Regions from separate parts of the Spartinivicinus marinus genome, predicted to be linked through region 1. Evidence: predicted binding sites of a transcription regulator. Region 1 holds the regulator's gene; each other region holds the start of a gene.
The links. The regulator sigma-54, encoded in region 1, starts transcription at its own class of promoters, with help from an activator protein. The targets are predictions, from matches to a motif close to TGGCACNNNNNTTGCTNT.

Region 1 (3,287 bases):
ATGGCAGCGTCTGGATTGATGAACAAGATATCACTCACTTCCCCATGCATGGACGAGCCCAAGCAGGTATTGGCTACTTACCACAAGAAGCCTCTGTTTTTCGTAAGTTAACTGTTACTGAAAACATACTGGCTATCTTAGAAACCCGTAAAGAGCTCAATCGGAAGCAACGCCAAGAAAAACTTAACTCACTACTTGAAGAGTTCAATATCACCCATATAAAAGACAGTAAGGGTATGAGTTTATCTGGTGGAGAGCGCCGCCGGGTAGAAATTGCCAGAGCCTTAGCAACTGAGCCTTCTTTCATCCTACTTGATGAGCCTTTTGCTGGGGTTGACCCAATTTCGGTGAAAGACATTAAAGATATTGTCTGGCACCTGAAAGACCGTGGTATTGGTGTACTGATTACTGATCACCATGTTCGAGAAACACTTGATATTTGCGAGAATGCATACATAGTTAGTGAGGGACACATTATCGCAGAGGGTGATGCCCAAACGGTAATGACCAACCAACAAGTCAAAGAAGTGTACCTCGGACACGACTTTAAAATATAAGACAACTGGCAAGGATACTCATATAATTTTGAGTAGTTCAGTTAAAAAGCCAGTACAAGAAACAACAATAGCAATACTGTAAACAACTGAAATAAACACACAATTGAAATCAATAAATCAATAATAGGTGCAATGGAAACATTCAGTCGCTTGTTCAGCAGCAACTCAGGTAACCGCTTTTGAATTCACTTCCATTGTTGTTGACTTTGCCAAATCAAAACAGGCACGATTGCACTATAAGGTAATTGTTTAGCAATGAAGCCATCCCTGGTTTTGAAAATTGGCCAGCAGCTGACGATGACACCGCAGCTGCAGCAAGCCATAAAATTACTCCAACTATCCACATTGGATTTACAGCAAGAAGTTCAACAGGCGCTTGAATCCAACCCAATGCTTGAGCTGACTGATGAGTCTGATAACAACTCATCAACAAACAGTGATGACAACGATCCTCAGCAGCTCAACAGTTCGGGCCTAAATGGTTCGGACTCCACCAAAAGCCAAGACGACAGCAGTACATCAGAAAGCAGTCATGATGGCTCAGAAGAAACCAGCTGGTCAGAAGAAATTCCCAATGATCTTCCCGTTGATAGCGCCTGGGATGATATCTACCAGACATCTTCAGCCCCTATCAGCTCAGCTCCAGCAGATGATGACGAGTATGACTTCAGCAACCGCAATGGCACCACTGAATCCTTACATAGTCATTTGGATTGGCAGCTTAATTTAACCCCCATGTCAGATAATGACCGTTTGGTAGCAATTGCTATCATTGATGCAATCAATAATGATGGTTATCTCAGTTGTAGCACTGAAGAGATTTGGGAAGGCTTAGATCCAGAATTAGAAATGTCCCTAGAGGAAGTGGAGATAGTCTTAAGGCGCCTCCAACACTTTGATCCCGTTGGTGTTGCTGCAAGAAGCTTGCAGGAATGCTTACAGATTCAGCTATCACACTTACCTGAAGATACTCCTTTTCTTGATAACGCCAGATTGATTGTAGCCAAATACTTAGGTTTGTTGGGTCATCATGACTACAATCAGCTTATGCGTCGTACTAAGCTTAAAGAAGAAGAACTAGCCGAAAGCATTAAATTGATTCAAGCTCTTAACCCAAAACCTGGAGCCGATATCCAGTCATCCGAAACAGAATATGTGATTCCTGATGTATTTGTCAGAAAGCATAATGACCGCTGGTTGGTAGAGCTCAACGCCGAAGCGACGCCGAAGCTGCGCATTAATAACAACTATGCATCACTGGTTAAGCGAGCTGATAGCAGTTCAGATAACACTTACCTGAAAAACCACTTGCAAGAAGCCCGTTGGTTTTTAAAAAGCTTACAAAGCCGCAATGAAACGCTAATGAAAGTTGCGACTCGCATTGTTGAGCATCAGCGAGGTTTTTTAGAGTATGGCGAAGAGGCAATGAAGCCACTAGTCCTTCACGATATCGCTGAAGCAGTCGGTATGCATGAATCTACTATCTCCCGGGTGACTACCCAAAAATTCATGCATACACCACGAGGTATCTTTGAGCTGAAATATTTTTTCTCGAGCCATGTTAGTACTTCATCAGGAGGGGAGTGCTCATCTACGGCTATCCGAGCTATTATTAAAAAATTAGTATCAGTGGAGAACCCTAAAAAACCATTAAGTGACAGCAAAATTGCAAGCTTACTGGAAGAGCAAGGCATCAAAGTGGCAAGACGAACAATTGCCAAGTATCGTGAGTCTCTATCCATCCCGCCTTCTAATGAACGAAAGCGGCTGGTATAAAGTAGATGCATGTGTAAAGGTATAAACAGATTAGCGCTTAACTATGCGTTATATTGACTAGCAACAAGCAATACCAAATCTGCTGGCATTACACTCAGTTCAGTAATGAAGCAGTTGACAATCAGCCTTACAATTCAGTAAAGCTGGTTAACAACCATTAAGTCCTATTAGGAGGTCGTTGCATGCAAGTTAACATCAGTGGTCATCATGTAGAAGTGACTGATGCGTTGCGCCAATATGTCATCAAAAAACTCGATCGCATTGAAAACCATTTTGATAGCATTACTAACGTGCAAATCACCCTAAGTGTTGAGAAACTCCGTCAAAAAGCAGAAGCCAACTTGCACGTAAGGGGTGCTGATATTGCCGCCACAGCAGAATCTGAAGATATGTATGCAGCAATTGACTTACTTAGTGATAAACTAGCCCGACAGCTAAGCAAGCACAAAGAGAAAACCCTGGATCGACTTCAGGGAGCCAGTATTCGTTAAAGTAGTTTATTTATTTAAAAAGCATGAAAATAGAACAATTCCTTCTCCCACAATGCACCCTTACCGGGGTGCAAGGGGGGAGTAAAAAACGTGTTTTACAGCTTATTGCCAACCTATTAGCCGAGTATTCCAGTAATATTGATGCTAACGAGCTATTTGATAACTTAATCAATCGGGAACGGTTAGGTAGCACAGGCTTTGGGAATGGGATTGCCATTCCCCATTGTCGCCTTGAAAGCTGCCACAAACCATTTGCCTGCCTGCTTAAACTGGAAGAAGGCATCGACTTTGATGCAATAGACGGGCACCCTGTGGACGTTATTTTTGCTCTGGTTGTTCCTGCCGAAGCCACTAACGAGCACCTCGCCATCTTACAAGAACTTGCCACTCGATTTGAAAACTCAAGCTACCGCAATAACTTGCGCCAAGCAGACACTAATCCAGACTTATTTGATATAGCAAT
Region 2 (3,287 bases), 430 kb from region 1:
GTGGTTTGATAAAAAATGGATATTTTTTGCTATATTTGAGCCGTATTAACTACTTCTTTGTGAGTAAAGTATTTAATACTTTTAATTAAGCGTAAGGGAGAAGCACATGAACTACTTGATCTCTCAATGCTTAATTGAATAGCTTTGCAGAGACATAGATTGAAATGCCTCCTGCTTGGCGGAGGGTAAATATATAGAGTTATTCTACTAAGCATATTAGACCTTAGTAGCGTTTAAATAGATGCTAACTAGCTTGCTGATGTTTAACGCTATCAGCAATGTAGTGTAAGTTATGTAAAAATATAGGAAGTTAGTACTTGCTTTAAAGGTATCAAACTTAACTTCTATTTGGTTGGTGATACCTTGCAAACTATGCTTGTGTAGTTGAGAAGCACGGAGAAGAAGAGATGCGTTGAGAAAGGAATTAAAGGCCTTAAAGCATCGCTTTAAGGCTTACCCAAAATCCAATGAACTTTTGCAGCCTCTTATCTTTTAAAGATCTGGCCTGCATTATAGTGCTCTTCTTTAGGAATTAGTCCCCAATCAGGAGCTTTGATATTCACAAAATTTCTGTGGTCATAGTCACAGTTTGGGCATCCACTGCGTTTGAATGCCAGTGTGTTTACCATTGAAAAACATTTTGGGCACTTTGTTTCTGAATCATTTTGATGCATGTTGATAACCCCCTGCTAAGTATCCTTAGGGGTATTTTAGAGCGTTTAATAAATTGAAATGTTTTTTGTGTCACATTTAATATTCGCTACATGAGTAAATTTATTGAGAATAGAAGATTCGAGATTTGGTTATAGGTTTATTGCAACACTATTCCACAGTTTTATGGCTCTCGAAGTGAAATTATGGGGGAAACTGAAGTGTGTTTTTTGATCAATATAAATTGAAACGCAATACAATAATATGTCGTACATTATATGATTGGAATGTATTATAAGCGGTATGCTAGGTATTGTGAGATAGAAGTATTTATGGAAATCACACTTAACGATTTTAATGTTACTGGTTGGATTAAAGCTTTAAACTAACCAGTAACAAGTGTTAGAAGTAAATACTAAGTGGTGACTACACTACGACCAAAACTTACTTTTGATTCTTAAAGTAGCTAGATGAAGTGTATTATTTACGCCGACAGAATAAGCCAAGTGCAGCTACACCCAATAAGGATAAAGTGCCTGGTAGTGGTACTTGGGTTACTGTCGTTTTACCTTGTCCTAAGATATGGTCATTGCCACACTGCATTGTATATGAAGCAATGAAATCAATATCTTCACCTAAAAAGCTTAAATCGAAACCAGTTGCTAAAAAATGCTTACCTCCCCTTAAGCCTGTTTCAGCATCAGTAAGTGAATCTAACAAGTTAAACGTACCCGATTCAATTTGGGTGCCGCCAGAAAGATAAGACCAAGGCCCAGATGATGCGAAAATAGAGGAGCTAGCTAGCTGACTATTTGCCGTTAGTTTAACCACATCGTAGCTTAAATTATTCCAGTTAATATCCAGAACATAGTCGAAGTTGCTTTTTGAGCCAGAAGTGCTCAAAAAGATATCGCCAGACTTGAATGTACGTCTGTGAACTGGGTCGTAGGCGCCATTGACTAAGTCAAAACCTGAAGCAAGACTTAGCTGATTACCTTTCTGATAGAAGGCTTCTAGGTCCCAAGCTTGGATAGAAGGGCCTGAGCTTGCGCCTGGCTCCACTTCGTTATCTTCTTGAGGACCATACCAGCCATTTCTTGAAAATTTGGTGCCATCCCAAGATAGGTTTCTATAGTTGCCATCATTAATTGTAATGTCTTTACTGCCGGGTATATATAAAGCCATTGCTTGAGTGGATATAACAAAGCTTATAGCAGCACCAATAAAAGTTAATTTATTCATTGGGAGATTACTCCTAAAGTGTATTAAATGAAAAATTGATATTGAAATAATAAAACTGTCATTTGAGGCTGCTGCTCTTGAGCACAATATATGCCAGAAAAAAATAACTTAGGCTAAACAATAGGTTGCTAATTAATAAGTACTAAATTAAATAGTCTTGTAAAAATAGGATTTGTGACAATGAGCAAATATATGAAGAAACTGGTAACTTGTTTGAGTGGAAAGTGTGGTTTGGTTCGCTTTTACTTGGTTTGATACTACATAATCTACTCTTAATAGGTAGCTTATTAATATATTACTTAATGCGGTTGTAAAACTATAAAAAAGTATTGCGATAAGTCAATAGACAGATATTAAAAATACGGTTTATGGGAAATGTCTGCTCAGCAAGTCCCTTTGTGTCTCTGTTGCACATAATCTGCACATAATCTACGGGATAATTGCTCATCTCATTCGTCATGTTTGCATAAGTTTTTTTTATATTCTGAATTAGGCATTCAGGGTATATGATGATGCAAGCTAGTTTAACTGAACAGTGTATTTCTACAAGTTGCCAGCAAGTCGAGCAACAACTAGTTGAGACCCCATTGGTAGCTGCTGTTCGATGGAATGCTGCTTTTATTCTTAGCCAGTTACTGGTTGCCATTAGCCTCATCTACTTGTTTAAACCAACATTACTTTGGGTTTGGGGGCAGATACAAACTGCTGAAAACAGCTTTCATATTATTGGTGTGGGGTTGCTAGTTGGTTTAGTCATACATAGTGTTGTTGCAAAGAAACGACAGTTGACGCTGAGCTTTCAAATTAAAAAACTGCCATTAGTCGTATTCACTGTAGGTTGCTTGATTTTTTTATTAAATGAGCGATTGACAGGCATTCATATTTTTTCTGCCACTTTGATGTTGATTACGCTATATGGCTTTTTAGGATTCTATGTAAAAGCTACATCCTGGGCCAAAGCATTTTTACCGTTTGCATTATTGATTTTATTACTACCCTTTGAAGGCTATTTAGATATTTACTTAGGTTTCCCTCTCAGGTTATTTTCAGCAGAGATGGCTAAACACTTTCTTTCAAGCTTTGGAGTCTCTGCATTAACCAGTGAGTCGGTTATCTTGGTTGAAAATAAGGCTGCCATAGTCGATTTAAGTTGTAGTGGTTTAAAAGGGCTATGGGCGGGGTTAATTTTTTATATATTTTTAACCTGGATAGAGAGTAACAAGCTTTCTTTAAGTTGGCTAATTGGTTTGGTGCTATTTATTTGCTGCTTGGTTGGTTTCAATATCTTCCGAATTATTAGCTTGGTTGCTTTAGATTTAGTGCTTAACCTTCCTCAGTTAGCTAATTATGCCCATACAATGCTTGGTGTGTTAGGTTTTGTTTTTTCCTGCCTA
Region 3 (3,287 bases), 3.7 Mb from region 1:
GTATCCCTTCCTAGTAGACTGCTATTGTATACCACGCATTGGTGATATTTTTTGCTCTTTTTTTCAACAGCCTAATACAGTGAAACACTGATTTTTATAAAGAAACACACCTAGTGTAGTACGGGACAGCCATTTAGGTGGGAATTAGAATTATTAAGAAAAGGCTGCTTAGTCGATTAAACAAAGTAGTCAACCAACCCAACCCCTTGCTCACCGACATTAGCCTCAGCGGTCGTTGTATCTTGCTCTTCGTCCATCTCTTCAGTTGCATCAGCCTGGAATCCTGATTGGCGATTCGACTCTGCAAATTGCTGGCTAGAAACATCCACATTGACCAAGTCAATACCTTGTTGCGCAAACATTTCCCTTAACCGAACCAATTGCGCTTCGATACTTTCCCGAACACTGGCATGGTGACTGGTAAACTGTACATTTGCCTGGTCTTGGGTCACCTGTACGCGTACCTCAACCATTCCCAAGTCAGGAGGATCTAATTGAATATGGGCCGTTTTAACCCCTTGCTGAACTAGCCAAACCACTCGATCAGAAAACTGTTGTCCCCAATTAGGGTGAGGCATCGGTAAAGGCAGTTGCGAAGCAACCACTGACGGTTGAGCAAGCTGAGCCGAATTAGCATTGATACTTGAGCCTGTCAGCTGCAAAGCGGGAAATTGTGATAAATGGCTTTGCGCTGTTTCATGGGTAGCCGCATTGAGAAGTGGAAAGTCTATACGCTGCTCGACACCCGCCTGTAAGCTCATTAATCCTAGTTGATTATTGAGTTTGCTTGGGTTTAGTAAAGACATGAGTCCTGTACTGTTTTCTCCACCGTCTAGTAACTGGGTTTTAACATCAGCGAGGGTTTCTCCTAACAACTGATGCGGCATGGCTTGATGAGAAGAGCCTCGCTCAGCTTTGGCCAAATTCTGCCAATGAAACTGCAGCGCCCCGGCCTCTTCTTGCTTCATTAACGCTGCGAATGGGTTCAACTCCGCCAGTAGCATATTGGGATCATTGTATTGATCACTTTCCTGCTCATCACCTACTGCTGTTTTAAGAGGTTTAGTGCTGGGCTGGGTGCTTTCCATTAGCGTACTGATGTCCATTTCAGCTTGATCACTTTCCTGTTGATTACGTTGCTCAGTTGTCAGTAATAGCGCTTCATCTAGCATTGATGGCGCAATTAACGCTTCTAACGCTTCAGTTGCTTCAACAGCAACCTGGTGCTCTGGCTCTACTTCTTGTGATGCTTGTGGTGCGTGGGCTTCTACTTTAGTTTTAGTCTGCTTGTCAGTGTCAGTCGTTTGGGTAGTGGTTTTAGTGGCGGCAACTGGTTGCCGCTGCTTATCAAGTGTTTGCTGAAAAGGTTTTTTATCAGCAGGCTCAATCTCTGGACGAGGCTCAACAGCCGGTGCTTTTTCTTGCTGGCTTGTGGCAGGCTTCAGCTCAGAAGCCCCTATATTTAACAAGAAGGTATTCACTGCTTAACTCTCTAACTATTTACCAACTACTTATTTATTAACTACTTATTAACGACTTAACTCGCTAACAACCGCTACTACTGATTATTTTTTACTGACTAACCACCAACACCCTTACAAACGACTATTGCCGCTTTTTGTTGTTATCTAAGAAACAGCAATGGTTATGCCAAGCAGATTAAAGAGGATATATCAATTAATTGTGCTTTTTAAAAAACCTTCCACTAGTTTGTATTCTTGTTCAATGTCAGCCAACACTGTTTCAGTACCACGGATATCTCCCTTTTTACCCTTTTCCTCAAGGGTTAAACACATATTACCTAACGGCATGATACCCATGTTAAAACAGCTGCCTTTCATGCTATGTGCCAATTCTCTTAACCGATATGCATCACTTTCCGCAATAGCACTGGCCATTCCTTCGATGCGCATACTACTGTCACGCATAAAAGTTTCAACTAACATTGCAAACTCATCTTCCATTACGGCTTTCAATTCCAAAATGGCATCTAGGTCTACATGTGATTCAATCATCCCCCTCTCCTCAGAGGCTGCCACCAAAACACTTCACCCATAGCCTTTTGCCACACACTTTCCAGAGACAACAAAAGGCTTTAGTTGTCCCTTTAATCATTTGTCCATGAAAATACCACTTCAACACAATTCCCCTTTCCAAGATAAGTCACTTGTTGGCAAAATGAACGCAACAAGCTAATACCTCTGCCATGAAATAGCTGATCACCTTTCATATTTTGTAATTGTTGATAGTCAAAACCAGGCCCACTGTCTTCCACCCTGATCTGAACAAAGCCTCCTTGCTCAGTAGGGACATGATTTAATGCAAACCGAATGTAACCCTGAGCCAACCGCCGTAATCGGCTCTCTCGCTCAGCATAATACTCAGTAAATCCTTGGCTGGAATGTTTCAATGACGAGCTCATTTGTAATACGCCATGCTCCAGCGCATTGGAGTAAAGCTCAGATAAAATGGTATAAAGCTTACTGTTATGTAACCCCAAACCAGGAATTTCCATCAAACAATGTAGCACTAACGGAATCGGGTTATAGTTGCGGAGGGTTTCTGGCCGAAATTCAAAATTGACTGCCCAGTTTTGTGCCCCCCTTGCCGCAGATACCTCAAAGACTTCATCCTCATCTGCAAAGGTTTCCGGTGGCACCATCATTACTTCAACCATGGTCAAATCATCGGTAGGTTCACCAATAAAACTAAATACTGATTTGCGAATCTCTTCAAATAGGCTGTCAATCTGATTATTTTGCTTAAACACTTGTTGTAGCCGTTCTACCCCAAAAAATTGCTTAGCTTCATCTTGTGCTTCAATCACCCCATCACTCATCAGTAATAAGCGATCATCATTCGCCATTTCAATCAGTTGATATTCTGCATTAAATTTTTGAGCACCAAGAATACCTAACGGCAAGTGCTGAGAAGTCAACGCTTCAAATTCTCCCGTACAGTTGCGGTATAAGTAACAATCGGGCAGACCACCAATCCATAATTTAACCAGCTTGCTGGTAAAATCTAAATCCACCATAACAGCACAACAAAAACTGGAAACTGGTAGTACTTTTTTCAGTTTATTATTAATTTCAGCCAACACCTCTGGCATGGAAAAACCTTTATTAATCATGCCATAAAATATTTCTGCTAATGGCATTGCACCAATGGCCGCGGGTAACCCATGCCCAGCAAAATCGCCTAACAATACCATCATTCCACCAGATGGCTTGCGAGCAGCAACAACAATATCACCGTTAAAAATTGCAAAAGGCGATTGCACAGCA

Region 2: the regulator sigma-54 is predicted to act here: its motif matches at 1,972-1,989, upstream of OQE68_RS07610 (PEP-CTERM sorting domain-containing protein).
Region 3: the regulator sigma-54 is predicted to act here: its motif matches at 1,636-1,653, upstream of OQE68_RS30980 (flagellar hook-length control protein FliK).

Annotation. Positions count from the first base shown of each region.
Region 1 covers NZ_JAPJZK010000001.1:1,231,829-1,235,115, forward strand. Annotated here, with positions in the region: gene lptB (LPS export ABC transporter ATP-binding protein) at 1-557, shown strand, start outside; gene OQE68_RS05810 (RNA polymerase factor sigma-54) at 813-2,333, shown strand; gene hpf (ribosome hibernation-promoting factor, HPF/YfiA family) at 2,516-2,824, shown strand; gene ptsN (PTS IIA-like nitrogen regulatory protein PtsN) at 2,848-3,287, shown strand, end outside.
Region 2 covers NZ_JAPJZK010000001.1:1,661,905-1,665,191, reverse strand. Annotated here, with positions in the region: gene OQE68_RS07610 (PEP-CTERM sorting domain-containing protein) at 1,132-1,893, opposite strand; gene xrtO (exosortase O) at 2,400-3,287, shown strand, end outside.
Region 3 covers NZ_JAPJZK010000001.1:4,941,093-4,944,379, reverse strand. Annotated here, with positions in the region: gene OQE68_RS30980 (flagellar hook-length control protein FliK) at 177-1,481, opposite strand; gene OQE68_RS22170 (Hpt domain-containing protein) at 1,674-2,015, opposite strand; gene OQE68_RS22165 (ATP-binding SpoIIE family protein phosphatase) at 2,108-3,287, opposite strand, start outside.